Regions from separate parts of the Lentzea sp. genome, predicted to be linked through region 2. Evidence: riboswitches for the same ligand, from Rfam matches in the RefSeq annotation. Region 2 holds a riboswitch; each other region holds the start of a gene.

Region 1 (7,064 bases), on a different contig from region 2:
TCCGCGGGCGCCCGAACACCTGAACAGACAGCAGGGGCCGGTGCGGTTCGCGCACCGGCCCCTGCCCGTGCCGGGAAATTCGCGCGACCGTACCAAGCCGGGTGAGGCATCCTCAGGGCCTGATGGAGATCGCCTGCGACGAGTCTGGGTCCGAGGGCGAGAAGCTCGTCGGCGGCGTCACCTCGGTCTTCGCGCACGCCGGCGTCAGCTTCACGCGCGAGGAGGCGTCCGCGTGCGTCGCGTCGCTGCGCGAGATGATCAGGTCACCGGCGCTGGAGTACAAGGCGAACCACCTGCTGCGCCGCAAGAACCGGTGGGTGCTGCTGTGGTTCCTCGGGCCGGACGGCCCGCTCGCCGGCAGGGCGCGCGTGCAGCTCGTGGACAAGCGGCGGTTCCTGGCCGCGCGGGTGCGGGCGGAGTTCGGCGCGGTGAGCGGGCCGTTGGAGCTGTACAACGACCTGCTGCGGGCTCGTGGGCCGCGCGGGGCGCTCGACCCGTTGTTCCCGGCGATCCTGCGTGCGGTGACCCAGTGGAGCGGCCCGGTGTCGATCGTGCACGATCAACAGTTGTCGCTGACCGACGCACGCATCCGGCAGCTGAAGAAGCTGGCGCCCCGGCTGCGGAGCCTGACGCTGGTCGACTCGCAGCACGACGCACGGGTGCAGGTCGCCGACTTCCTGGCGGGGATCGCACGCCGGGTGGCCGAGGAAGAGCTCAACGGAAGACCAGACCGAGAGGTGATCGAGTTGCTGATGCCGTTCGTCGTCGGACCAGGGATGTGGCCGGGGACGTGGAATGCCTGACGCGATCTTCGCCGACTCCCGGCTCGCGAAGCTGTACGACGCGTTCGACGGGCCGCGGGACGACCTGGACCTGTACCTCGCGCTGGCGGACGAGGTGGGTGCCCGGTCCGTCCTCGACGTCGGCTGCGGCACCGGGTGCCTCGCGACGTTGCTGGCCTCCACCGGGCGGTCGGTCGTCGGCGTGGACCCGGCGCTGGCGTCGCTGCAGATCGCCCGCGCCAAGGACGCCAGGGTCACCTGGATCCACGGTGACGCGACGACCCTGCCCGAGCTCCAGGTCGACCTCGCGACGATGACGGGGAACGTCGCGCAGGTGTTCCTCGGCGACGACTGGGAGGCGACCCTGCGGGGTGTGCACGCCGCGCTGCGCCCCGGCGGGCACCTCGTGTTCGAGACGCGGCGGCCGGAGCGGCGGGCGTGGGAGGACTGGTCGCGGGTGCAGCCACGGGTGCGCAGCGGGGTCCGCGAACAGCTTGAGCTGCTGAACGTGAGCCTGCCGTTCGTCTCGCTGCGCCACAACTACCGGTTCCCGGACGGCACGGTGGTCACCTCGGACTCGACCCTGCGGTTCCGCTCGGGTCCCGAGATCGAGAAGAGCCTCAGGACGAGCGGGTTCGAGGTCGTGGACGTCCGCGACGCCCCTGACCGGCCCGGCCGGGAGCTCGTGTTCGTGGCGCGGCGCGTCAGCTGACGAGTGCGGGCTGCTTCCAGGCCCGCACCAGCCACGGCAGGACCAGCGGCAGCCGGTCGGCCACGATGTCGTGCAGCACCAGGACCATCCGCCCGGACCGCCGCGGTCCGGCGTCGAGCCACACGACGTGCATCAGCACGCCGGCCTGCAGGTCGAGGCCCGCCTCCGCCTCCGCGAGGGCCGCGGGGGTGGCGGTGACGGGGTCGGTGACCTCGTGGTGGGCGAAGCCGGAGCGGCACAGCTCGGGATGCAGTTCCACCAGGGACTCCATGGCCGCGGCCAGGCGTCCGACGCCCAGCCCGGCCCGAACCTGCACCGTCATCGCTCTCACGTTAGGAGAGCCTAACCTAGGTTCCACGACGGGTCGTCGACTGAGTCCCACGACACGGTCCGGCCGGATCGGGTCGTGGGGGACCTCAGTAGCCGTCGCCTCCCCAGAACTGCTCCTCCAGCGTGTCCGCCGTGCCGGCGAGCAGCTGGAGCGGGTCGGTGAACTCGTGGATGTCCAGGTCGGCCAACGGCAGCGAGTGCCGCACGACCACGTGCTCCCCCATGATCGCGAGACCGCACGCGACCGTGGAGTTGCCGACCTCCTCCAGCACCGCGCGGAGGTCCACCTGCGAGGCCAGCCCGCACGGGGAGGCGATCTGCACCCACTCGTGCATCTTGTCGAGCACTTCCCTGACGACGATCACGACCTGCGTGCGTTCGTCGTCGCCCTCGTCCACGTCCCCGAAGGTGAAGAGGATCCTCAGCTCTTCGCCGTCGTCGTGGATGACGTCGTACTCGGCGCGGACGTAATCCGCGAGGTCTCCCCAACTCGCCATGGCGCAACCCTACTGGCCGCGATGGCCCACAGCCCGACGACCAGCACGGCGCCGACCTCGGCCACGAGCAAGATCCTCTCGGTGTAGCCCAACGGGAACACGCGCCACCACCGAACGCCGGACGTCATGCCCACCGCAATGGCGTACAGGATCGGCATGAACGCGACAACGCTCAACAAACCGGACGCCATCGTCCACCTGGCGTGTCGCCCCCACACGGCGTGCCGTAGCCACGGCCGCGCGAGCGCGATGACCGCGATCGGCAGGCTCACGAACGCGAGCATGCTCCCGAACCGGTGGATGCTGCCGCTCATCTCGTTGGTGCCCATCGCCCAGTTCGTCTTCGGGAACGCCACCACGAGCAGCAGGCCCACCGACCACAGCACGAGCGCCACCGACCCCGGCGACCGCCACCGGGCCAGCCCGCGGTGGACGAGCGCCGTCAGGATCGCGAGCGAGCCGAACGCGAGGAGCAGCACGGCCACGTCGAAGACCAGCCGGTGCTCGCCCAGCGCGTACTCGCTGATCGTGCGGCGCAGCGGCCCGACGTTCAGGTCGAGCAGCCCGACCATGGCCACCGTGGCGACGACGGCGAGTGAACCGCCGGCGGCGGCGAGTCGAGGAATCAGCACATAACGGTCAACGCTCGCGTGCGGGCGAGGGGTTCCGGCATTCAGGGAACCGACAGGAACCGCTCAGCCCAGGACGCTCCCGCAGGTGATGTTGACCTGCGCGCCCGTGATCGTGCGGCCCCAGTCCGACGCCGCGAACAGCGCCGCCCTGCCGACGTCCTCCAGCGTCGCCACCCTGTTCAGCGGTGACCGGCGGAGCATGTCCGGCTCGACCACGCCGCGGAAGTCCTCCGGGACGGACTCGGGCACGCCCGCCGTCTGCAACGTGACGACGCGGACGCCGTGCGGCCCGAGCTCCACGGCGAGCTGGCGGCGCATCGACTCGACCGCGTCGAACGCGGCGAGCAGCCCGCCGAGCTGCCACTCCCGGTGCGCGGAGGGGTCGCCGGTGCCGCCGAAGAACAGGATGACGCCGGACTTCTGCCTGGTCATGTGGCGTGCGGCCGCCCTGGCGGTGAGGAACTTCGACCGGACGGCCGAGACGACGGGGCTGAGGTAGTCCTCGACGCTCATCTCGACCATCGGCGTGCCCTGGACGTCGTTGTCGGTCGTGACGTTGACGGAGATGTCCAGGCGCTCGAACGTGGCGGCGTGCTCGTCCACGGCCCGCTCGTCGAGGGCGTCGACCACGGCGTACCGCGCACCGAGCTGCTCGGCTCTGGCCTTGAGCGTCGCCTCGGTCCGCCCCGCGAGGTGCACCTCGGCCCCCGCCGCCGCGAACGCCGCGGCGATGGCGCCGCCGATGCTGCCCGCGCCGCCGTAGATGACCGCGGTCTTCCCGTCGAGGTTCATCGCTTCACCGGTCATGGCCCGAGACGATAACTCCTATTCGAGCGCTACGGCCGCTTCTTCCTCGACCGCGCGGGCCACTGCGTTGAGCGCCGGCGAGTCGAGCTTCCACTGCTGCCAGTACAGCGGCACGGACACCGTCCGGCCCGGCGCGAGGTCGACCAGGCCGTCCTGCAGCTGCTGCGGTGGCACCATCCCCCAGCCCAGGCCCGCGACGATCGCCCGCACGTACACCTCGGACGACGGCACGTAGTGGCGGTGGTCGGACGCGCCGCGGCCGCGGGTCAGCGTGCGCACGAACCGGTCCTGCAGGTCGTCGTTGCGGTCGAACACGACCACCGGCGCCCGCGGCAGCCACGACTTGAGCGGCCCGTCCTCGTAACGGTCCACAAAGGACCGCGTGGCCATCGCCGCGTACCGGATGTGGCCGAGCCGGCGGACCTCGCAGCCCGCAACGGGTTCCCGCGACGACGTCACCGCCGCCATCACCAGGCCCTGGCGCAGCAACGCCGTCGTGTGGTCCTGGTCCTCGCGGTGGAGGTCGAACGAGATCCTCGGCTCCGGCGGGACCCGTTGCAGCGCGGGCAGGAACCACGTGGCGAGCGAGTCGGCGTTCACCGCGATCGGCACGCGCACGACGGCGTCCTCGCCGAGCGCCGCGTCGAGGTCCTGGTCGAGGGCGAGCAGCTGCCGGCCGTAGCGGACCAGCACCTCGCCGGACGGGGTGAGCCGGACCGGCCGGGCGCGCACGAGCAGCACCCGGCCGGTGCGCTGCTCCAGAGCCTTGATCCGTTGCGAGACAGCGGAAGGCGTGACGTGCAGCGCGGTGGCTGCCGCGTCGAACGTGCCCGCGTCGACGACCGCGAGCAGCGTGCGCACCAGGTCGAGATCCATCACGAGCGCTAATGCTACGTAAGAATCTTTAGCTGGTCTCATCAAGAACGCGTGAATACCGTCGGAGGGGTGACTGACCTGTTCCTCGGCTTCGGCACCATGATGACCCTCATCGTCGCGATCGGCGCGCAGAACGCTTTCGTGCTGCGCCAAGGACTCCGGCGCCAGGCCGTGGCGAAGGTGGTCGCCGTGTGCGCCGTCTCGGACGCGATCCTCGTCGCGGTGGGCGTCGCCGGGTTCGGGGCGATCGTCCGCAGGTGGCCGTCCGTGATCACCGCCGCCGCGGTCGTGGGCGGGATCTTCCTGCTGGGCTACGGTTTCCTCGCCGCGCGGCGGGCGTTGCGGCCGTCCGCGCTGACCGCCTCCGGCGAGGCGTCGGGCCGCCCCGTGCTCACCGCGCTCGCGCTGACGTGGCTCAACCCGCACGTCTACCTCGACACGCTGCTGCTCCTCGGCTCGATCGCGGCCGGCCGGTGGCTCTTCGGGATCGGCGCGGTCACCGCGAGCGTCACCTGGTTCGTCGCGCTCGGGTTCGGCGCGCGCCTGCTCAGCCCGCTGTTCGCGAGGCCCCGCGCGTGGCGGGTGCTGGACGGCGTGATCGCCGCCGTGATGACCGTCCTCGGAGTGGTGCTGATCGCCGGAGCGTGACGCGCGCATGTTGGGTGGTGATCAAGCAGCCACCACCACATGTAGTATCTGCCGCGCTGGTGGTTCACCGGCCCGGAGCACCGGGCGAGTGAGGCAAGAGGGAACCCGGTGGAAGTCCGGGACTGCCCCGCAGCGGTGAGTGGGAACGAAAGCCGTCAACGAAGCACTGGGGTCCGCCCTGGGAAGCGACGGCCGGTAGGAGCGTGCCCGGCGCCCACGAGTCCGAAGACCTGCCACCGGTGTGCGCGCAAGCCTGCGCGCACCACACGGTGCCCCGAGGGAGGGCGGCTGTGTGCACCGGTGGCGCGCGTCCGCTGGTGCGCGCACGCGTTTCCTCGGGCTTGCTCGCGAGGAGAGAGCGTGCCCGACCGCCCACCAGCGCTGGATCGACTGTCCGAGGTCGTCCACGAAGCGTGTGCCGACCTGCCCAACGCCTCGGCGGAGGCAGTCCTGGCCGAGACCAAGCGCAACCTCTACGACGGCATCACCGACGCCGAACTGGCGCTGGCGCCGATCATGGCCGCCCGCACGATGGTCGAACAGGACCCGGACTACTCCTCCGTCAGCGCCCGGCTGCTGCTGGACAAGCTGCGCGCCGAGGCCTGCGGCGTCCCGCTGACGCACGCCGAGATGACCGAACGCTACCCGTCGTACTTCGCCTCGTTCGTCCACCACGGCATCGGCCTGGACCAGCTCGACCCGCGGCTCGCCGGCTTCGACCTGGCCCGCCTGGGCGCCGCCCTGGACGCGTCACGCGACCTGAACTTCCAGTTCCTGGGCATGCAGACCCTGTACGACCGCTACTTCCTGCACCACGACGGCCGCCGCTACGAGCTGCCGCAGGCGTTCTTCATGCGCGTCGCGATGGGCCTCGCGCTGCAGGAGGACGACCGCGACGCCCGCGCGATCGAGTTCTACGAGCTGCTGTCGTCGTTCGACTTCATGTGCTCGACGCCGACGCTGTTCAACTCGGGCACCACACGGCCGCAGCTGTCGTCGTGCTTCCTGACCACCGTGGACGACGACCTCGCGGGCATCTTCCACGGCATCAGCAACAACGCGCTGCTGTCGAAGTTCGCCGGCGGGCTGGGCAACGACTGGACCCCGGTGCGCGGGATCGGCGCGCACATCAAGGGGACCAACGGCAAGTCGCAGGGCGTGGTGCCGTTCCTGAAGATCGCGAACGACACGGCCGTGGCCGTGAACCAGGGAGGGAAACGCAAGGGCGCGGTCTGCGCCTACCTGGAGACCTGGCACATCGACGTCGAGGAGTTCCTCGACCTGCGCAAGAACACCGGCGACGAGCGCCGCCGCACCCACGACATGAACACCGCGAACTGGGTGCCGGACGAGTTCCTGCGCCGGGTCCGCGCCGGCGGGCGGTGGACGCTCTTCTCCCCCGACGAGGTGCCGGACCTGCACGACGCGTTCGGTGACGAGTTCGCCGAGAAGTACCGCGCCTACGAGGAGAGAGCGGACAACGGCGAGATCAAGGTCTTCCGGCGTCTGCCCGCCGTCGACCTGTGGCGGCGCATGCTGACGATGCTGTTCGAGACCGGGCACCCGTGGATCACGTTCAAGGACCCGTGCAACCTGCGGTCGCCGCAGCAGCACAGCGGTGTCGTGCACTCCAGCAACCTGTGCACCGAGATCACGCTCAACACCACGGTCGACGAGGTCGCCGTCTGCAACCTGGGCAGCGTCAACCTCGCCCGGCACGTCACCGCGGACGGCATCGACCACGCGCGGCTCGCGAAGACCGTGCGGACGGCCGTGCGGA
Region 2 (7,064 bases):
CGCTGCCGGTAGCCGGCCTCGGTGAGCATGGCGGAGGCGCGTTCGGCGAGCGCGCCCTTGTTCGGGACTGCTACGCGCAGCATGTGGAAGTCTCTTTCAGAGGTACTTGTAAACGTCTTCGAGGGTGAGGCCGCGGCCCAGCATGAGCACCTGGAGGCGGTAGAGCAGCTGCGAGATCTCCTCGGCGAGCTTCTCGTCGGACTCGTACTCGGCGGCGATCCAGACCTCGCCCGCCTCCTCCAGGACCTTCTTCCCCTGCGCATGGACGCCGGCCTCGAGCGCTGCGACGGTGCCGGACCCCGCCGGCTTGGTGGCGGCTCGTTCGGTCAGTTCGGCGAACAGGGAGTCGAAGGTCTTCACGACACGACATCCTCCCATCCCGCGGACCCACGTCCACACCGCGGTCGGATCCGTCCCATGCCCTGGACGTGATTTGTCCTGCATGGACACCCAGTAGCGTGAACTTCCGTGTCCGAACTCGCCGAGGTCCTCGCCGCGCTGCGCCGGGTGCGCGGGATCAACCCGTTCTTCGCGCTCGACGTGGGCCGTCCGGACGAGTCCTGGCTGCCGGGAACCGCGCTGCTCGAGGGCCCGGACCTCAAGAACACGATCGACGCCATCGCGATCCGGTACGAAGCGGAGGAACCGCGCGTCGCGGCCAGCCTGTTCTTCCTCAGCTACACCGCGCGGCTGCTCAGCCCGCTCACGGCCGCCGGCCTGCCGATCGACGTGCGGCCGGAGAACCTCTGGTGGCGCCACGACCCGGCCGGCGGCCTGAGCGTCCGCGTCGACCTGCCGCGGCTGGGCCCGCCCGCCGCCGAGGCGCTCGCGCCCGTGGTCGAGGCCATCCAGGACGTCACCCCGGTGTCGCGCGGGCTGTTGTGGGGCAACGCGATGTCGAACATCGCGGGCGCGCTGAAAATGGTCGTGCGCGCGGGCATGCTCACGGCCGAGGAAGCGGAACTGCGCGGTGTGCGGCTGATGACCGCGCCGCCGTTCGAACAGGCGGGAGAATTCTTCTCGATCCCCGGCGAGGTCGCGTTCCGCCGCAGGAGCTGTTGCCTCTACTACCGCGTCGCCGCAGGTGGGAAGTGTGGTGACTGTCCACTCGTGAAGTGAGGAACGCAACAACTCTTATGGCCGGTTGTGCTCGGCGGGCCGCTCAACTTACGGTGCACGCGCCGCAGTGACGGGAAGCCGGTGGAAATCCGGCGCGGTCCTCGCCACTGTGACCGGGAAGCAACCCCCGCCGAGCACGTCACTGGTCCCCGCCGGGGCTGGGAAGACGCGGGGTGAGCGGTGATCCGGGAGTCAGGAGACCGGCTGCGGCGCCGCAAGGAGAGTTGACCTTCCACGAGGTATGGAGGAGCCCGTCATGACGAGCCCCGCAGCAAGCCTGTCCGCCGTCCGCGTGCCCAAGTGGGCCTTCGCCGTCTCACTGCTCGGCCTGATCGTCACCTACCTGGTCCTGCAGGAGAACGGCCTCGCGCTCGGCGCGGGTTCCGAGTTGCTGCACGAGTTCTTCCACGACGGCCGCCACGCCCTCGGCGTCCCCTGCCACTGATCCGCCGATCACGCAGATGACGACGACGTACAAGTCGATCGCACTGCGCGGGATCGCGGCCGGCGGCATCGCCGGTGCCGCCTCCGCGCTCGTGCAGCTCCTGGTCACCGAGATCCCCATCCGCGCCGCCCTGGCGGTCGAGGAGGCGCGGGAACCCGCAGGTGACGGTCACGCGCACTCGCACGGTGAGGAAGAGCTGGTCAGCCGCGGCGCCCAGGTCGCGGGCGGCATGCTCGGCGTGGTGATCGTCGGCATCGCGGTGGGCCTGGTGTTCGCCACGGCCTACGCGCTGTCGAAGCGCTGGTTCACCGACCGCACGCCGTTCAGCCGCAGCCTCGCGTTCGGCGTCGCGGTGTTCGGCGCGGTGGCGCTGCTGCCGTGGCTGAAGTACCCGGCCAACCCGCCCGCCGTGGGCGACCCGGACACCGTGGACTACCGGACCGCGCTGTACCTGGGCGTGGTCGTCGCCGGCCTGGCGATCGTGTGGGGAGCGAGCCGGCTCGCCGAGCAGCTGCGCGCGCAGTCGCAGCCGGTGCGCGTCACCGGTGTGCTCCTCGCGGTGGTCGCGGCCGTCGCGGTGGTGCTCGTGGCGTTCCCCGCGCCGCCGGACACGATCCCGGCGGACATGCCGGTGGCGGTGCTGTGGCAGTTCCGCCTCAGCTCGCTCGCCCAGCTGGCCACGCTCTACGTCGGCATCGGCGTGGTGTTCGGCCTGCTGGTGGACCCGGCCACGCGCAGGGCCAAGGCCGAGCGCGTGACCGCTTCGCAGACTGTCTAGAGCGCCTTCAGCACGTCGAGGTCGACGCCGGTGAGGGAGTCGCGGAACACCCGCCGCTCCCCCGCTGGCACCTCGACGTCGCACGGCACGACCAGCACGGTGCACCCGGCGGCCACGGCCGCGGCGACACCGGTCGGCGAGTCCTCGACCGCCACGCACTCCACGGGATCCACGCCGAGCAACCGCGCGGCCTTCAGGTACGGCTCGGGCAGCGGCTTGTTCAGCCCGTCCACCTCGTCGCCGCACACCGTCACGTCGAACAGGTCGCGGCCGATCGTGTCCAGCGCCACCTCGGTCAGCGCGCGCTCGGTCGACGTCACCAACGCCATCGGCACGCCCGACGCACGCACGGCGCGCAACGCCTCCTGGGCGCCCGGACGCCACGGCAGGCCGGCGCGGAACACCTCCTCGGTGCGGCGCGAGATCCACGCGGCGCCGTCCACCAGGTCCTCCGCGGAGGGGTCGAGGCCGACGTCGGCGAACAGCAGGCGCATCGTCGTCGGCACGTTCGTGCCGACCATGCGCTCACGGGTCTCCAGCGACAGCGTGCCGCCGAGCTTCTCCGCGTACTCGTAGAGCGGGATGTCCCACAGCTTCTCGGAGTCGAGCAGCGTGCCGTCCATGTCCCACAGCACGGCCTGCAAGTCAGACATCGAAGTACTTCGCCTCCGGGTGGTGCGCCACGAAGGCGTCGGTGGACTGTTCCGGGTGCAGCGGGAGCCCTCGCGGACCCGCTCGTGCCGGTGCCAGGCCGGCGCTTCGGCGAGCCGGCCGCGGTCCGTGGACTTCCCGGTGCCCACGATACGCGTTCCGGCCGGGCGGCTCGCGGGCGTGGCCGGTGATCGTCACGCGGTTGACCAGCGCGTCCCGCGACGGCGACGCTCCGCGACCACGCATGGGCCAAGCCTGCGATGACTTGCTCGCGCGAGGCCGTAGTCTGGCGCCGTGAACGATCCGTCCCAGGAATCCCCGACCCCCTCGAACCCGCGCCAGCCGCTCACGAGCCCGATCATGGTCTGCGCTTTCGAAGGGTGGAACGACGCCGGTGACGCCGCCAGCACGGCGATCGAGCACCTCCAACTCACCTGGGACGCCACCCCGCTCGCCGAGATCGACCCGGACGACTACTACGACTTCCAGGTGACCAGGCCGACCGTCCGCATGGTCGACGGCGTCACCCGCAGGGTCGACTGGCCGACGACGCGGCTGTCGGTGTGCAGGCCCCCCGGCTCGTCCGCGGACGTGGTCCTCGTGCACGGCATCGAGCCGAACATGAGGTGGCGCAAGTTCGCCGCCGAGCTGCTGGGCCACATCGACGCCCTCGGGGTGACGACCGTCGTGACGCTGGGCGCGCTGCTGATGGACACGCCCCACACCCGTCCCGTGCCGGTCACCGGCACCGCCTACGACGCGGACGCCGCCGAGAAGTTCGGCCTGGAGCACTCGAAGTACGAGGGTCCGACCGGCATCGTCGGCGTGTTCCAGGACGCGTGCGTGCAGGCGGGCATCCCGGCGATCTCCTTCTGGGCCGCCGTGCCGCACTACGTCTCGCAGCCGCCGTCGCCCAAGGCCACCCTGGCCCTGCTGCACCGCGTGGAGGAGGTCCTCGACATCGAGGTCCCGCTCGGCGCGCTGCCGGAGCAGGCGGAGGAGTGGGAGCGCACGGTCAGCGAGATGGCCGACGAGGACGAGGACGTGCGCAACTACGTGCGCGCGCTGGAGGAGCGCGGCGACGCGGCCATGCAGATCACCGAGGCCTCCGGGGACGACATCGCCGCGGAGTTCGAGCGGTACCTGCGCCGCCGCGGCCGCGGTCCTGGCTGGCCGTCGGCAGGCCCGCGCCAATAAAAGTTAGCTCAGGCAACCATCGCCGCCGCTCCCCCACTAGGGTGAGCGGCGGAGGTGTCCGTGGGCCGCTTGGCACGCGCCGGCTTGTACGCCGGCGCCTTGATTGGGCCGTTCGGCGGCGCCGTGACGACGTCGATCCTGCCCGAGATCGGCGACAGCTTCGGCCGATCGCCGGGTGAGGCGGCGTCGACGCTGACGTCCTACCTGGTGCCGTTCGCCGTGCTGATGCTGGTGTCCGGCACGTTCGCGCAACGCTGGGGTCCACAACGGACGGTCCGGATCGCTTACGTGGCCTACGCCGTCACGTCCCTGCTGGCCGCGGGCGCGTGGACGTTCGAGGTGCTGCTGGCGTCGCGGGCGTTGCAGGGCGCGGCGAACTCGTTCACCACGCCGGTGCTGCTCGCGGTGATCGCCGCGTCGACGCCGAAGGAGAAGCTCGGGCGCGCGCTCGGGCTGTTCGGGTCGATGCAGGCGGCCGGGCAGACCTCCGCGCCGCTCGTCGGCGGGCTCACCGCCGAGGTCGACTGGCGGCTGGCATTCGTGGTGATCGCCGTGGTGGCCGTCGGGCTGGCGGTGCTGGGCGTGCCGGAGACCGAGGCCGAACCCGAGCGGGACGCGAGCCTGCGCAGCGCGTTCGTGCCGAGCACGATCAGGCCCGCCCTCATCGCGTTCGTCGGCTGGGGCTGCCTGGGCGGGCTGTCGTTCCTCGTGGCGTTCCGGCTCGACGACGTGTTCGGGCTCGGCGCCGGCGAACGCGGGCTGCTGCTCACCGGGTTCGGCATCGTCGGGTTCCTGACCGCGCGGCACATCGGCAAGGCCATCGACCGGTTCGGTGCCACCACGATGGTCGTCGTCGGCTCGACGGTCGGTGGCGCGCTGATCGCCGCGGCGGGCACCTCGCCGTTCGCGGCGATGGTCGTCATCGCGTGGGCGCTGACCGGTGCGGCGGCGCAGGGCGTGTTGGTCAGCATCAACGCGTTGGTGTTGCAGAGCGAGAACGCCAACAGGGGTGGCAGCGTCAGCGTCGTGCAGTCGCTGCGCTTCATGGGCGCCGCCTCGGCCCCGTTGGCGTTCGTCCCGCTCTACCAGTCGCACCCGCTGCTCGGGTTCCTCGTCCCGGCGGCGCTGCTCGTCCTCGTGCCGGCCGTCGTCACGTGGTCAGGTCGCGGCGCCGGAACCCGGCGAAGCCCGCAACCAGGAGCACCACCGCCACCGCGGTGAGCCACGCCAGCGGTCCGAAGGTGACGTCCGGGTACTTCGGGACGTGACTGAACGGCGACACGTCGATCACCCACCGGTCGAGCCGCAGCGCCGGGCCGAGCAGCGTGATCACCAGCGACGCCGACACCACCGCCCAGCTCACACCCGTGAACTGCGGGAACACCCCGAACAACAGCAGCGCCACGCCCGCGACCACCCACGCGGCCGGGAGCTGGACCAGTGCCGCGCCGAGCAACTTCGGCAGCTCACCGCCGACGTCGCCGATCTGCAGGCCGTACACCAGGCCCAGCCCGAGTCCCGCGAACGCCAGCACGACCGCGCCCCCGACCAGGGCGAACACCGCGTGCGACGCCGCCCAGCCCCAGCGCGAGACCGGGGTCGCGAGCAGCGGCTCGGCGCGGAACGAGGTCTCCTCCGACCGCAGCCGCAGGACCGCCTGGACGAGGTAGATCGCCGAGATCAGCCCGAGCAGCTGGGTGACGGTCCCGAAGAACGCGTCCACCATCGCGTCGGCTCCGCCGATCTGCTGCACGATCTGGCCGAGCGTCGGGTTGTCCTGCACCATCTGCCCGACCGCCTGCGCCACGCTGCCGTAGATCACGCCGACCACGAACAGCGCGACCGACCAGCCGATCAGCGAGCCCTTCTGCAGCCGCCACGCGAGTCCGAGCGGTGTGCCGATCGTGCCCTCCGGCCGGCCGAGCCTGGTCGCGAACAGACCGAGCCCGACGTCGCGGCGCGTGACGACGTACGCCGAGACGCCGACCAGCGCCGCGAACGCCGCCAGCGCGATGCCGAGCACCCAGAACCTGTTGTCCCCGAACGACCGCACCTGCTCGGTCCAGCCGATCGGCGAGAGCCAGGTGAGCCACTGCGGACCGGACTCCCCCGCCGCGTCGCCCGCCGCGCGGAACAGGTAGGTCAGGCCGAGGAACCCGCCCGCGAGCGCGTTGGACACGCGGGAGTTCTCCGACAGCTGCGCGGTGAACGCGCTGACGCCGGTGAACACGAGTCCGACGCTCGCGGTGGAGAGGCCGAACGCGAACGAGCCCGCCGCGTCCAGGTCCTTGCCGATCAGCACCACCGCCTGGAGCACGCCGATCAGCAGGCTCGTGCCGCCCGCGACGACCACCGCGGCGGCCAGCGGCGCGTGCCGGCCGACGACCGCCGCGCTGATGAGCTCGGTGCGGCCGGCTTCCTCCTCGGCACGCGTGTGCCGGGTGACGACCAGCAAGGCCATGATCGCGATGAACAGGCCGGAGAACACTCCCCAGCGCCACACGACCAGGCCGCCCAGCGACGACCAGTCGTGCAGCGGTCCGAGCATCGCGAGGAACGCGGAGTTGGCGTTCGCGGTGACGCCGAGCTGGGCCCGCGACTGCGCCGACCCGTACAGCTCCTCCAGCGCGGTCGTCGTGGAGTAGGTGACGCCGACCAGGAACAACACCCAGACCGGCAGCAGGACCCGGTCCCGGCGCAGCGCCAGCCGGACCAGCGGGAGCGTGCCGATCATTTCGCGTCCTCGTAGTGGCGCAGGAACAGCTCCTCCAGCGTGGGGGGCTGCGAGGTCAGCGTGCGCACGCCGGACGAGACCAGCTGCTTCAGCACGGGGTCGAGCTTGTCCGAGTCGACCTCGAACTTGACCCGGTTGCC
Region 3 (7,064 bases), on a different contig from region 2:
CGCGTGGATGCCGCCCAGCGCGAGCAGTCCGGAACGGGTTCCCGAGCGCAGCGACGTGCGCAGCAGCAGGAACGCGTCGACACCGGGGGTCACGATGACGACGGCGCACGCGATGAGGAAGGCCGGAACCTGGCCGAAGTCGAACAACACCGTACATACCCCCGTGATCTGCAACAATGACCGAAAAATCTACGGCCTGACGCGACACTAACACGAGAATCTCCGGTTTTGACGCCGTCCTAGCGCTATCGCTACCGTTGGTGACCGATCGTCCACCTGGTGCAACGAGGAGTGGTCCGTGAGGGGTAAGCGAGTTGCCGTGCTCGTAGCGGTGATCGCGCTGGTCAACAGCGGGTCCACGGCCGATGCGATCGTCGGGGGGACACCCGCGCGGGTGGCGGACACCCCGTGGGTTGTGGCGATCACCACCACGGACGGTCAGCTGATCTGCGGCGGCGCGCTGGTCGCCCCGGACAAGGTCGTGACCGCGGCCCACTGCGTCACGAACAAGGGCGTCATCGGCGCCAACCAGCGCCTGCCCGAGCAGCTGCGCGTGGTCGCCGGCCGCACCGACCTGCGGGTGAAGGACGAGGGCGTCGATGCCCCGGTCGCGGGCGTGTGGCGCCATCCCGACTACCGCGAGGTCACCCGGGGCGACGACGTGGCGGTGCTGACGCTCGGCCGCGCGCTGCCGTACCGGACGATCGCGCTCGGCGAGGCCGGCGACGACGGCGTGGTGCTCGGCTACGGCCGCACGTCCGAGAACGCCCCGCCGTCCATGACGCTGCGCAAGGTGACGGTGCCGGTCCTGTCCGACCAGGAGTGCTCGCTGAAGGAGCCGGACTACCGGCCGGGCGCGATGCTGTGCGCCGGACGCGGTGGCCGTGACGCGTGCACGGGCGACTCGGGCGGTCCGCTGGTCGTGCGGGGCAGGCTCGCGGGCGTCGTGTCGTTCGGCCGCGGGTGCGCGCGTCCCGATGAACCGGGCGTCTACACCAGGCTGGCTCACTACCGGTCCGCTCTGGGCTTCTGATATCCAAGGTTCGGTGCGAACCACACCGTTTCCCGCCACCCTGCGGCGGCAGTGGGGCCTCGATCTGAGCCCCGGCCAGCTCTACGCCATCCTGCGGCTGCGCCAGGACGTCTTCGTCGTCGAGCAGAACTGCGTCTACCGCGACGTCGACGGACGCGACCTGGACCAGGGCACCCGGCACTTCTGGCTGGAGGCGGACGGGTCGCACGACCCGCTCGCGTACCTGCGGCTGCTGGAGGAACCCGGCGGCGCGTTCCGCATCGGACGCGTCGTCACCGCCCGCATGGCCCGCGGCCGGGGCTTCAGCCGCCGGCTCATGCAAGCCGCGCTGGCCGACGTCGGCGCCGCGCCGTGCGTGCTCGACGCGCAGACGTACGTGGCGCCGTTCTACGCGTCGTTCGGGTTCGTGGCCGAGGGCGAGGAGTTCATCGAGGACGGGATTCCACACCTGCGGATGCGGCGCACTCCCTGATCACGCGCACCGCGCGCTCGACGTCGGCCTCGGTCAGGTCGGCGCGCGCGGTGAGCCGCAGCCTGCTGACCTGGTCGGGCACCGACGGCGGCCGGAAGCAGCCGACGACCACGCCGTTCGCGCGGCAGGCCTCCGCCCAGCGGACCGCCTGCTCCGGGCCCGGCGCCCGCACGCTGACCACGGCGGCCGTGGGCGTGCTGGCCTGGAACCCGGCTTCCTTCAGGCGGTTGCTCAGGTCGTGCGCCACCGTCAGCGCGCGCTCGGCGCGGTCCGGTTCCTCGCGCAGGATCCTGATCGCCGCGAGCGCCGCCGCCGCGCTGCTGGGCGCGAGACCGGTGTCGAAGGTGAACGTGCGCGCGGTGTCGATCAGGTGCTTGATCACGCGGCTCGGGCCGAGCACCGCGCCGCCCTGGGAGCCGAGCGACTTGCTGAGCGTGAGCGTCGTGACGACGTCCGGCGCCCTCATCAGGCCCGCCTCGGCCACCGCGCCCCGTCCGCCCGGCCCGACGACGCCGAGCCCGTGCGCGTCGTCGACGACCAGGGCCGCCCCGGTCGCGCGGCACGCCTCGTGCAGCTCGGTCAGCGGGGCGATGTCGCCGTCGACGCTGAAGACCGAGTCCGTGACGACGATCGCGCGGCGCTTGCCGCGGGTCTCCAGGGCGTGCCGGACCTTGCGGACGTCGCAGTGGTCCGCGACGACGACGTCGGCCTTCGACAGCCGCGTGCCGTCGATCAGCGACGCGTGGATGTACTGGTCGGCGACGATCGCCGTGCCGGGACCGGACAGCGCCGCGACCGCGCCGAGGTTCGCCATGTAGCCGCTGCTGAACACCAGCGCCGACTGCGCGCCGCAGAAGTTCGCGAGCTCGAACTCCAGCTCGTTGTGCAGCTCCGTCGACCCGGTGACCAGGCGCGATCCCGTCGAGCCCGCGCCCCACTTCAGCGTGGCGGCCGCCGCGGCACCGGCGACGCGCTTGTCCTTCGCGAGCCCGAGGTAGTCGTTGCTGGCGAGGTCGAGATCGGTCGAGCCCGCCTTGCGCGGGCGCACGCGCCGGGTCAGACCCGCCTTGGCCCGCGCTTCGGAGCGGACGTCGATCCAGTCGAACGTCGCCTCACCGTCGGTGGACACTGCCTCGGTTGTGCTCACGGTCACCGCCTGAGTCTCCCATCCGCCCACTAGCGTGCGGCTCGTGGACCTGTTCACCTTCACGCGCGCCGAACTCACCTCGCCGGTGCAGTTCGTCGACGGCCGCTGGGTGGTGTCCGCCCACGACGACGTGCGCGCCGTGCTGGCCGACCCGGTCACGTTCCTGCCCGACAACGCGCTGACCGCCGTCACGCCGGTCGTGCCCGCCGCGTTGCGCACCCTGGTCAGGGCCCGCTTCTCGCTGCCGCCGACCTTGGCCAACAACGGCTCGTCGTCGCACGCCCGGCTGCGCAGGCTGGTGGCGTCGTTCTTCACGCCGGCCCGCGTCGCCGCAGCGGAGCCTCGCATCCGGTCCCTGGTCGTGGAACGGCTGGGTGGTGAGGATCTCGTGCGCTCGCTCGCCTGGGACCTGCCCGCGATCGTGCTGGTGGAGCTCCTCGGCCTGGAGAACGTCGACATCCCGGCGCTCAAGCGGTGGAGCTCCGGGTCGCTCGAGTTCTTCTGGGGCTCGCTCTCGCGCGAACGGCAGCTGGAGCTGGTCGACGACGTCGGCGAGTTCCACCAGTGGCTGGTCAAGCGCTACCACGCGCGGGACGGCGAGCTGTTCCGCGCGCTGGCCGACGCCGGTGTGTCCGCGGAGGACTCCGCCGGTCTCTGCTACTTCCTGCTGATCGCCGGGCAGGAGACCACGACCCAGCTGCTGTCCACGGCGTTGCGCCGCGCTCTGCAGGACCGCGCGCTGTGGGCGCGGCTGCCGTCGCCCGGTGTCGCTGAGGACTTCGTGGAGCACGTGCTGCGGACCGAGACGCCCGTGGTGACGTGGCGCCGGCTGACCGCGCGTGAGGTGGTCCTGTCCGGTGTGCGCGTGCCCGCCGGTGCGGAGCTCGTGCTGGTGTTGACCGGTGAGGAGACCGACCCGCGTCACCTGGCGTTCGGGTACGGGCGCCACTTCTGCCTCGGTGCCGGGCTGGCCCGGCTGGAGGCCGCGGTGACGTTGCGGACGGTGGCCTCCCACGAGCCGGCGCTGGAGCTGGCGGGTCCCGAACCGGAGTGGCTGCACCTGCTGTCGTTCCGCGCGCCGAAGTCGGTGGCCGTGAGGCGTTGACCTGATGTTTGATGCGGGTGTGTTGAATCGCCAGCTCTCCGGAGTCCACAAGAAGACGCTGCTGGAGACGCTCGGCCCTGTGCCGGACGTCGACCCAGACCGCTACGGGGACGGCGGCCCGGTGGGCGCCCTGGAAACCCGCGTCGCCCAGCTGCTCGGCACCGAGGCGGCGCTGTTCGTGCCGACGGGGACCATGGCCCAGCAGATCGCCCTGAGGTGCTGGGCCGACCGCACCCACAACCCGATCGTGGCGATGCACCCGCAGGCCCACCCGCTGCACCACGAGGACGACGCGCTGACCGTGCTGTCCGGCCTGCGCCCGGTCAAGGTCCGCGACGCCGACGTCGGCACCTGCCCGGAGCCGTACGGGACGCTGCTGCTGGAGGTGCCCGACCGCGAGGCCGGGTTCGTCCTGCCGACCTGGGACGAGCTGACGTCGCTGGTCGACCTCGCCCGCGAACGCGACGCGGTCGTGCACCTCGACGGCGCGCGGCTGTGGGAGAGCGCGCACGGCCTCGGCAAGCCGTTGCCCGAGATCGCCGGCCTGTTCGACTCGGTGTACGTGTCGTTCTACAAGTCCCTCGAGGGCATCTCCGGCGCCGCGCTCGCGGGCAGCCAGGACTTCGTCGACCAGGCGCGGGTCTGGCGGCACCGGTACGGCGGCATGCTGTTCCAGCAGTGGCCGGCCGCGCTGTCCGCACTGCACGGTCTCGACACCGTGCTGCCGAAGCTGGGGTCGTACGTCGAGCACGCCAAGGTCGTGGCGGCCGCGATGGGACTGCCCGAGCCCCACACCCACCAGTTCGCGCTGCACCTGCCCGGTGACCCGAAGCGGCTGACCGAGCTGAGCGGGAAGTTCCTCGGGTCGTTCTGGCCGTCGGGGACGCTCGCGAAGACCGAGGTCACGATCGCCGGGCCCGCGCTGGAGTGGACGGCGGACGAGGTGGCGCGGGCCTGGGCGGAGTTCCGGAGCCTGCTCTGAGGGCGATGTCGCTCACCTGGCTGTTGGTCGCACGGGTGCGGAATGCGACGATGCCGGGGCTGTGAGGGGAGCGCGAGGAAGCCGGTGCGAATCCGGCGCCGTCCCGCGACTGTGACCGGGGAGACCCGGGAGTCAGGAACTCGTCCCCCTCTTACTCCGACCGACCACGGGCGTGGACACCCGAGGAAGGACTTCACCGCGCATGTTCCCCTTTTCGGCTGTCGTCGGACACGACGACCTCCGGCTGGCCCTGCTGCTGAACGCCGTGCACCCCGGCATCGGCGGTGTCCTCGTCCGCGGCGAGAAGGGGACCGCGAAGTCGACGATCGTGCGTGCCCTCGCCGCGTTGCTGCCGGAGCTGGACGTCTCGAAGGACTGCCGGTTCGGCTGCGCGCCCGGCACGACCGACTGCCCCGACGCGCCGCACGACGGCGTGGAGCGCAGGCCGGCGAAGCTCGTCGAGCTGCCGGTCGGTGCCACCGAGGACCGGCTGGTCGGGTCGCTCGACCTGGAGAAGGCGCTGACCGAGGGTGTGCGGGCGTTCCAGCCCGGGCTGCTGGCCTCGGCGCACCGGGGCGTGCTCTACGTCGACGAGGTCAACCTGCTGCACGACCACCTGGTCGACCTGCTGCTCGACGCCGCCGCGATGGGGCGCGCGCACGTCGAGCGCGAGGGCGTCTCGGTCTCGCACCCGTCGCAGTTCCTGCTGGTCGGCACCATGAACCCGGAGGAGGGCGAGCTGCGGCCGCAGCTGCTCGACCGGTTCGGGCTCACCGTGCAGGTCAAGGCCGCGCGGGACGTGGGCGTGCGCACCGAGGTCATCCGGCGCCGGCTCGCCTACGAGGCGGACCCCGTCGCGTTCGCCGCGCGGTGGGAAGCCGAGGACGCCGAGCTGCGGCAGCGGATCGCGGACGCCAAGGCGAAGCTGCCCGGGGTGTCCCTTCCGGACGGTGAGCTGCGCAGGATCGCCGCCGTCTGCGCGGCTTTCGAGGTCGACGGCATGCGCGCGGACCTCGTCGTCGCCCGTGCCGCCACGGCCCACGCCGCCTGGCGGGGAGCCGGGAGCGTCGAGGAACTGGACGTCGAGGCCGCGGTCCGGCTCGCCCTGCCGCACCGGCGCCGCCGCGACCCGTTCGACGAGCCCGGCATCGAGGAACAGCAGCTCGAGGACGCCATGCGCGAGGCGGCCGAGCACGCCGAGGAACCGGACCAGGGCCCTGACGACGAGGGTCCCGACGACGACGGACCCGGCGGCGGTGAGCTGCCCGAACCGCAGGACGGTCCGCGGGACAGCCCGCCGCGCAACGGCGACGCGCCCCAGGACCGCCCGGCGCCGGAACCCGCGCCCGCGTTCAAGGCGCGGGTGCTGGAGGTGCCCGGCGTCGGCGAAGGCGCGCCCGGCAAGCGTTCCCGGGCCCGCGCCCGCACCGGCCGGGTCGTCCGTTCGTCCACAGTGGACGGCAGTGGTCTGCACCTGGTCGACACCCTCGCGAACGCCGCACCGCACCAGGCCGCGCGCGGCCGCAGCGGTCCCGGACTGCTGCTCACCGCGGCCGACCTGCGCAAGGCGGTCCGCGAGGGCAAGGAGTCGAACCTCGTCCTGTTCGTCGTCGACGCCTCCGGCTCGATGGCGGCGCAGAAGCGGATGTCGGCGGTCAGCGGCGCGGTGATCTCGTTGCTGCGCGACGCCTACCAGCGCCGCGACAAGGTCGGCGTGGTCACGTTCCGCGGCAGCCAGGCCGAGGTCTCGCTGCCCCCGACCACCTCCGTCGACGCCGCGGCCACGCGCTTGAAGAAGATGCGCACGGGCGGCCGGACCCCGCTCGCGGACGGCCTGCTCAAGGCCCACCGGGTGCTGGAGGTCGAACGGCTCCGCGACCCGCGCAAACGGCCTTTGGTGGTGCTGCTGACCGACGGCCGCGCCACGTCGTCCGGCCTCGGCGGCGACCCGACCGGGGACGCGCTCAAGGCCGCCGGCCTGCTCGACCAGACCGCCGTCGTGGTCGTCGACTGCGAACAGGGCCACGTCCGCCTCGGCCTCGCGCAGAAGGTCGCCGACGCGCTGCGGGGCACCTGCGTCCGTCTCGACCAGCTCAGCGCCGACCACCTCGCCGGCGTCGTCCGGGCAGCGTGAGGAGAACCCGATGCCACAAGGACAACCGGTCGAGGTCCCGAAGGACGGCCTGACCACCCGGCAGCGCCGCAACCGGCCGTTGCTGATGCTGCACACCGGGGAGATGAAGGGGAAGTCGACGTCGGCGTTCGGCCTGGCGCTGCGCGGCTGGAACCAGGGCTGGGACATCGGCGTGTTCCAGTTCGTGAAGT
Region 4 (7,064 bases), on a different contig from region 2:
CGGATCGCTCGCGCGCCGCGGGCGGTGTCGCCGCGCAGTTGCCGTGCCCGCCGCACCGACCGCGCGGACGCGACCAGCTGCGGTGCGACGGTGAGCGCCACCACGACGGCGACGCTCACCTCGTACAGCGCGGCCGGGAGCGAGCGGAGCAGGCGTTTCGGGTTGGCGAGGGCGTTGGCGGCGCCGACGCAGCCGAGGATCGTCGCGAGGAGCAGTCCCTGGTACAGCGCGAAGACCAGGCCCTCCGCGCTGACCGGGCCGCCGACGCGGATGCCCCGCGCCCAGTCCGGTAGCGGGATCTGCGGCAGCGTGAACAGGACCGTCGGGCCCGCGATGCCGCCGAGGAACACGTGCAGCACCACCCGCAGGCCGATGACCAGCAGGCCGAACCTGAGGAACACGCCGTAGGTCCCGGCCCACGGCGTGGGCGCCCGGCACGTCACGACGACCACGCCCGCGACGGCCAGGACCAGGCCCAGCACCAAAGGGTTGGTGGTGCGGCTGGCGGCGGTGGCCAGGCCGAGGGCCCAGAGCCACCACGCGCCGGAGTGCAGCCTCACTCTTCCGCGCCGCGCCGGCGCCGTGCGACGAGCAGTCCGGTGACAGCGAGCGCGACGATCACCAGTACGCCGAGCACCGTCCAGAGCCGGCCCGAGCCGGACTTCTCCTGCGCCACAGGCGTGCTGCGGTCAGCGACGGCCGACGTCTCCGCCGCCGACGACGAAGACGTCGTGGACGTCGACGCGGAAGTGGTTGCCGCAGAGGAAGAAACCGGCGGTGCAACGGTCGTGGTGGTCGTGGTGACCGCCGGTGGTTGCTGCACGGGCGGCTGCCCGGCAGGAGGCGGCGGGGGTGCGGGGACCTGCGGAGGCGCGGGCGGCTGCGGTGCCGGAGCCGCGGGTGGTGCGATGCCCGGCTGCTCCCCCGCCCCGAACGCCCAGCCCTCCACGGTTCCGCGGGACGGCACGAACGTCGCGGCGCCCTGGTTGCTGTACGACCAGGCGCCCCCGGCCGGTGCGTGCCAGTACGACCAGTAGGCCGTGGCGGGGGACGCGTTGACGCACTTGTCCGCGTCCGTGCCCGGTTTGGCGTTGATGCGGCAGACGAACCCGGGCTGGCGCGACGCGTAGGTGTAGCCGAACCCGGCCGCGGTCAGCGCCGCGACCCCAGAGCCGGGACTGCCCGGCGCGCAGCCCTGCTGGACGCCGCCCCCGAGGCCGCGGAAGTCGACGACGACGGTCACGCCGTCGCAGCCCGCGGCCCGTGCCGGCACCGGTGCGAGTGCGATCACCAGTGCCAGCGCGAAGAAGAGCCTCCTCACGGAGTGGCGCCCGGAGCGGTGCCGGGGCCGAACGCCCAGCCCTCGACCGTGCCCGGCGCCGGGTCGTGGCTGCCCGCGCCCGAGGTGCTGTAGGTCCAGGTGCCGCCGGGCGTGCCGTGCCAGTACGACCAGTACGCGCTGGTGGTCGGCGCGGTGCACGGGTTCGGCAGCGCGTTGACGCGGCAGACGAAACCGGGCTGGCGCGGCACGAACGAGTAGGTGAAGCCCGCGCCGGTCAGCGCGGTCAGTCCGGTGGCCGGATCACCTGCGGCACACCCGGTCTGGACGCCACCGCCGAACGCGGAGAAGTCCACGACGACCTTCACGCCCGCGCAAGCGTCGGCGGAGGCGGGGGACGTGACGACGAACGTGCTCGCCAGCAGGGCGAGGACAGCGAGGACGCGGCGCATCACGCACCACCCTTCCGACGACGGGAGACGACGAGGAGCACGGCGCCGGCGAGCACCGCGAACGAACCGGCCAGCGTCAGCGGGACGGCCTGGTCCGGACCGGTGGCGGCGAGCGGCGGGGCGACCGGCTGGGTGACCGGCGCCTCGGGACCGGCCGGTGCAGGGACGGTGGGTTCGGGGGTCGTGGACGACGGAGGCGTGGTGGTGCAGTCGATCGCGGGCACGCCGGCCGTGGCGGACGACGCCGACACCTCGGCGAGGCTCACCCGCGCGAGCCCGAGCATGCCCTGCACGGTCGAGCGCACGACCGTTCCGGCGTCGAAACCGTTGCCGTCGAACGCGATCGCACCCCGCTGAGCCTCGGGCGCGGCACATCCGACCTGCAACGTCTTCAGGAACGCCACGGCCTTGTCCGCCGCGGCGGTGCGACCGCCGGCGACCAGCGCGCCCACCGCGAGACCGGTGGTGTTGGCGTTCGTGGGCGGCGTCATCGCCTGGAACCCGCCGTCGGCCTGCTGCTGCGCCACGAGCCAGTCGAGGGCCTTGGCGGACGCGGTCTTCTCCCCCGCCGCGAGCAGCGCCTGGAGCACCTGCGCGGTTCCGTCCACATCGGACTTGCAGACCGCTTCGCCGAACACGATGGGGAAACCGCCGTCCGGGCACTGCGCCGCGGCCTGGAACGCCACCGGCTTCGCGACGTCCTGACCGGCGCGCTTCAGCACGATGATCGCCAACGCCTGCGTGAACGCGTTGGTCTGGTCGAACGACGGGTCGGTCCGGTCGCGGAACCTCCCCGAGGGCTCCTGCAGCGCGCCGAGCCGGTCCAGCAGGTCGACCCCGCCGAACTCCGCCGGGTCCGTGCCCAGCGTCTGCGCGACGAGCGCGAGCTTCGTGAGACCACCGACGTACGACTCGGCGTCGCCGTCCCCGACGAACGTCTCCAGCTGCGGCGACGCGGCCAGCCACGCGGCGGCCTTCGTCGCGGTCGACTTGCCGGCCTTGGCCGCGGCCAGCGCGTAGATGCCGTCGGCGGTGAGTCCGGGATCACCGGACGCCGGGTCGTTGGGGAACCTCAGCAGCCGGTCGCCCCCGGCGAACTGGCCTGCCAGCCACGTGCTCGGCGACACCTCGGCGGCCTGCGCCTGCGGTGTCGCCACCAGCGCGGCCGCGATGACCGCGACCAGCGCGGACTTCCTGATCACTACGCCTCCCTGTCCCGCTGTCCTCGACGGGTGAGTGGAGCTGCCGCGCGCCACGGGCAGTCGGACTTTCACCGTTGCGGGTCAGTGCCGGAGTTCCACCGGCTTCCCCCGCGGCGTGCGGATGCTGTTGTCCCCTGGATCGTGCGGGTTCGGCCTACCCGAGTCAAATGGCTGTGAGCCGGGCCATCGGCTGCGACAATCGGCGGCATGGGGGAGTTCGAGGAGTCGGTCCTGGCTGCGGTGGCGTCGATCGAGGCGCTGATCCCGCCGGAGCCGGCGGCGGAGCTGGGCCGGTACCAACCGCGGGAGCGACGTGGTCCGCAGCACGGAACTGCCGCGCAGCAAGCACTCGACGCGTTTCCCGGTCTGGCCGCGGAACGGTTGCTGGGCGCACTGGAACTGGGCGTCGCCGCGCTGCCCCTGCACGCGCCCGCGGACGTGGTGGCCGGTCTGCGCCCACCCGGCAACGGGACCTTCGGGTTCGTGTCGCTCGGCCGCGAAAGCGCGCTGAGGAGGCCGGTCGCGTTCGTGGCGGCGGCACATCCCGGGGCGATCGAACTGGTCACCGACCACGTGCGGTCGATGACGGGACTGCTCGACCTGAGCGGGGCGAGCGGTGACGAGGCGGCGATCGCCGCCCAGCACGGAGCGGCACACCTCGCACTGGCCGTGGCGGTGTCGGCGGCCGTCCTGCGCGCTGTCGGCACACCGACCTCCACCGATCCGGTGGCGATCATCGGCATCGCGATCGGGGTGACCGCGCTGCTGCTGCCGTCGATCGGGAAGCCTCCCGCGTACGCCCGGGCGATGCTGGAGAAGCGGCGCGCCGAGTACAAGGGCTCGTACTGGCAGACCAACGTGCCGGTGTTCGACCACGAGTTCGTGTTCGTGGAAGAGCCGGGCTTTCCCGGCACGGACTTCTCGGTGACGGGACTCGTCTCCGCGGTCGACACCGGTTTCGCCGTGCGCACGGGGGTCCGGGAGGGCAGCGTCCCGGTGTTCGTGCGGGTGGCGCTCGACGAACCGGGCGAGCCGATGACCTCGATCTGGGACGAGGTGGCCGAGGTCAGCTTCACCGCGGTGAAGGGCGACGCCCGGCTCGGCCGCGGTGCTCTGCCGCCCTGGCCGGGGGAGTTCCGGGTCCGGGCGCACGCCCGCGGCCGGGACGGTGACGACGAAGAACGCCACGAACTGCTGATCTGGCCGGCACCTCACGCGGACCCGCTCGTGCTCAAGAAGACGGACCGGGTCGGTCACCGGCTGCGCGGCGAACCCGAGCCCGCGCCCAGGACCGCACCGGAGGCGGCGCTGCGGTGGCTGCCCGCACTGCTCGGCGACGCGGCGACCGTCACGGTCGTGACCGGCCTCGGCGTCGACGACGTGGTCGGCGACTTCGAGGAGGACTCGCTCGCCGTCGAGATCGACGGCGGGACCGTGGTCCTGGAGCTCGACAACTGGGTCGGCTCCGGGCCCGAGGTGCTGAAGCGACTGTCCCGCAACGGGAGCGCCGCCAGCCTGTTCTGGAACGTCAACTCCGACCGGCGGCTGTCGTTCGCCAGGGACGGCGCGCTGCTCGGTTCGGCGGAACCGTGGAAGGACGCCGACTACGGCGACGACCCGGAGGTCGCCGCCGCACTGGCCGGGCTCGACTTCGAGGACCTCCGGCACCTCAGCGCGAAGGGGATCACCGCGGTCGTCCGCTTCACCCGCACCGAGCTCCCGCGAGAGGACCTCGCCGCCGCCGTCGGGAACCTGTTCAGTAGTGGGGAAGAATGAGGCTGTTCACGATCTCGTCGAACTCCGGGATCGGCGCGCCGCCGCTCTCCTGGTTGCGCAAGGCCATGTCCTGGTTGGCCGTCACGTACGGCCGCAGGACCTCCTCGTAGCGCTCGAAGGCGGTCGTCGGGTCCTTGGCCAGCTCGCCGGCCAGCACGTACGCGCCGACCAGCGCCATGCTGGTGCCCTGCCCGGACAGCGGGGAACCGCAGTAGCCCGCGTCGCCGAGCAGCACGACGTTGCCGCGCGACCAGCTGTCCATGCGGATCTGGCTCATCGAGTCGAAGTGGAAGTCCGGCGCCTCCCACATGTGCTTGAGCGCGGTCGGCCACGCCCAGCCGGCACCCTCGAACTTCTCGGCCAGCAGGCGGCGCTGCGCCTCGACGTCGCGGTGGTCGAACGACGTGACGCCGTTGAATCCCATGTACACACGGCATTCCGCGTTGGAGCGGGCGCTCATGATGCCGCCGCCGACCACGTCCCCCTGCTGGAAAGTCTGCCAGTGGTCGAGCCCGAGGAAGTTCGGTGCGGTGAACACGGCGAGGTTGACGCCGAGGTGGCTGATGAACCGCTCTTCGGGGCCGAAAACCAGGCGGCGGACGTTGGAGTGCAGGCCGTCGGCGCCGACGACCACGTCGAAGTCGCGCGGGGCGGCCTTCTCGAAGGTGACGCGGGTGCCGTCGATCGCGGTGATCGTGTCGTCGAAGAGGTACTCGACGCCCTCGACCGCGTCGAAGAGCATCCCGGCCAGGTCGTCGCGGAGCAGCTCGACGTCGGGGCTCGACAGGTCGCCGCCGCTGATGGTGCGGGTGGTGGAGCTGAACAGCTCGTTGCCTTCGGCGTCGACGACGTTCATGCCGCGCATGTTCGTGCTGAACGACCTCAGCCGCTCGCCGAGGCCCATGCGCTCGATGACCTCCAGTGCCGGGCCGCGCACGTCGATGGCCTGGCCGCCGGGGCGCAGGCCGCGGGCCCGCTCGACGACGGTGACGTCGAAGCCGTGGTGGCGCAGCCAGTACGCGAGGGCGGGGCCGCCGATGCTGGCGCCGGAGATCAGGACGTTCGTCATGGTGTTCCCCCTGTGGGTCGGTGTTGCCCACAAGGTGCCGACCGGCGCTGACCGTCGGCTGACCACCGGCCGTCAGCGCCGGACAGCGACCCCCGCGAACGGGACCTCGTTGACCTCCGGGTTGGCCGCGAAGTCGCCCTCGCTGTCCGGACGCCACGACGGGCAGCCGACGAGACCGGGCTCCACCAGGTCGAACCCGGCGAAGAACGCCATCACCTCGTCGTGCGTGCGCGGAAACGCCTGGTTGGCGGCGCTCTTGACGTTGTAGGTCCGCACGGCCTCGTCCATGCCGGCGGGCTTGGCCTCGGCGGAGGCGTGCGACAGCGCGAGGAAGCTGCCGGGCGCCAGCCGGTCGCGGTAGCGGCCCACGATCGACACCGGGTCCCACTCGTCCGGCACGAAGTGCAGCACCAGCAACATGAACAGGCCGACGGGCTCGTCGAAGTCGAGGAGCTCGCGCGTCGAGCACGCGTTGAAGATCGCGTCCAGGTCGCGCAGGTCGGCCTGCACGACGGCGGTGCCGGCGTTGCCCGCGAGGATGAGCTCGCTGTGCGCGACCGCCACGTCGTCGCGGTCAACGTAGACGACCCGGCAGTCGGGCGCCTCCGCCTGCACGATCTCGTGCAGGTTGCCGACGGTCGGGATGCCGGAGCCGATGTCGAGGAACTGCCGCACGCCCCGCTCGACCATGTGCAGCGCCGACCTGCGCAGGAACGCCCTGTTCATCCGGGCGGCGTCGCGGACGCCGGGCATGATCTGCAGGATCTTCTCGCCCAGCGCGCGGTCCGGGGCGAAGTTGTGACCACCACCGAGCCAGTAGTCGTACACCCGTGCCGGTGACGGCACCGTCGTGTCCACCCCTGGTGGAACCCAACCGAGGTCGCTGCTCACCGACTGAGCGTATCCGTGTGCACCACATCGGCCGAACGGCTCAGCACCCGATCGTGTGTACTTTCTCGCCACCACTGGCGCGGCACCCCTAGGTTGTTCGGGGTCGCACGAGAGGTGGTGTCATGCCGAGCGTCACGACGGTGCCGGGCCGGTGGCCCCTCGTCGGTCACACCGTCACCCTGCTCCGCAACCCCGTCGAGTTCCTGGCCTCGTTATCAGCCAGGGGCGAGGTGGTGAAGGTCTACCTCGGGCCGCTGCCGGTGCACCTCGTCACGACGCCCGAGCTCGCGCTGAAGCTGCTGGCGTCGGACAAGTTCGACAAGGGCATCGTCTTCGACAAGATGCGCCCGCTGTTCGGCAACGGGCTCGCCACCTCCAACGGCGCGTTCAACCAA

The links. A riboswitch is a leader RNA that binds a small molecule or an ion and turns the genes downstream of it on or off. The one in region 2 is predicted to bind cobalamin.
Region 1: linked by a shared signal. The riboswitch ahead of VF330_RS10800 (ribonucleoside-diphosphate reductase subunit alpha) and the one ahead of VF330_RS20130 (CbtB domain-containing protein) in region 2 are both predicted to bind cobalamin.
Region 3: linked by a shared signal. The riboswitch ahead of VF330_RS13560 (putative cobaltochelatase) and the one ahead of VF330_RS20130 (CbtB domain-containing protein) in region 2 are both predicted to bind cobalamin.
Region 4: linked by a shared signal. The riboswitch ahead of VF330_RS31850 (LPXTG cell wall anchor domain-containing protein) and the one ahead of VF330_RS20130 (CbtB domain-containing protein) in region 2 are both predicted to bind cobalamin.

What each region holds. Positions count from the first base shown of each region.
Region 1 is NZ_DASVFL010000083.1:9,298-16,361, forward strand. It holds gene VF330_RS10760 (DUF3800 domain-containing protein) at 102-803, shown strand; gene VF330_RS10765 (class I SAM-dependent methyltransferase) at 796-1,494, shown strand; gene VF330_RS10770 (hypothetical protein) at 1,487-1,816, opposite strand; gene VF330_RS10775 (hypothetical protein) at 1,911-2,321, opposite strand; gene VF330_RS10780 (DUF998 domain-containing protein) at 2,246-2,953, opposite strand; gene VF330_RS10785 (SDR family oxidoreductase) at 3,017-3,760, opposite strand; gene VF330_RS10790 (LysR family transcriptional regulator ArgP) at 3,779-4,636, opposite strand; gene VF330_RS10795 (LysE/ArgO family amino acid transporter) at 4,736-5,284, shown strand; cobalamin riboswitch at 5,328-5,536, shown strand; gene VF330_RS10800 (ribonucleoside-diphosphate reductase subunit alpha) at 5,645-7,064, shown strand, end outside.
Region 2 is NZ_DASVFL010000179.1:9,581-16,644, forward strand. It holds gene hisG (ATP phosphoribosyltransferase) at 1-83, opposite strand, end outside; gene VF330_RS20120 (phosphoribosyl-ATP diphosphatase) at 97-360, opposite strand; gene VF330_RS20125 ((2Fe-2S)-binding protein) at 469-1,119, shown strand; cobalamin riboswitch at 1,168-1,342, shown strand; gene VF330_RS20130 (CbtB domain-containing protein) at 1,376-1,564, shown strand; gene VF330_RS20135 (CbtA family protein) at 1,581-2,342, shown strand; gene VF330_RS20140 (HAD family phosphatase) at 2,339-2,995, opposite strand; gene VF330_RS20145 (hypothetical protein) at 2,988-3,239, opposite strand; gene VF330_RS20150 (PAC2 family protein) at 3,288-4,190, shown strand; gene VF330_RS20155 (MFS transporter) at 4,251-5,411, shown strand; gene VF330_RS20160 (ABC transporter permease) at 5,341-6,924, opposite strand; gene VF330_RS20165 (ABC transporter ATP-binding protein) at 6,921-7,064, opposite strand, start outside.
Region 3 is NZ_DASVFL010000107.1:8,713-15,776, forward strand. It holds gene VF330_RS13530 (LysE family translocator) at 1-150, opposite strand, end outside; gene VF330_RS13535 (serine protease) at 299-1,033, shown strand; gene VF330_RS13540 (GNAT family N-acetyltransferase) at 1,047-1,505, shown strand; gene VF330_RS13545 (8-amino-7-oxononanoate synthase) at 1,459-2,634, opposite strand; gene VF330_RS13550 (hypothetical protein) at 2,696-3,757, shown strand; gene VF330_RS13555 (threonine aldolase family protein) at 3,777-4,739, shown strand; cobalamin riboswitch at 4,771-4,901, shown strand; gene VF330_RS13560 (putative cobaltochelatase) at 4,942-6,873, shown strand; gene cobO (cob(I)yrinic acid a,c-diamide adenosyltransferase) at 6,884-7,064, shown strand, end outside.
Region 4 is NZ_DASVFL010000302.1:21,712-28,775, forward strand. It holds gene VF330_RS31835 (energy-coupling factor transporter transmembrane protein EcfT) at 1-560, opposite strand, end outside; gene VF330_RS31840 (hypothetical protein) at 557-1,321, opposite strand; gene VF330_RS31845 (hypothetical protein) at 1,318-1,731, opposite strand; gene VF330_RS31850 (LPXTG cell wall anchor domain-containing protein) at 1,731-2,933, opposite strand; adenosylcobalamin-variant (AdoCbl-variant) riboswitch at 2,980-3,051, opposite strand; gene VF330_RS31855 (DUF6461 domain-containing protein) at 3,141-4,709, shown strand; gene VF330_RS31860 (FAD-dependent monooxygenase) at 4,690-5,778, opposite strand; gene VF330_RS31865 (SAM-dependent methyltransferase) at 5,851-6,669, opposite strand; gene VF330_RS31870 (cytochrome P450) at 6,792-7,064, shown strand, end outside.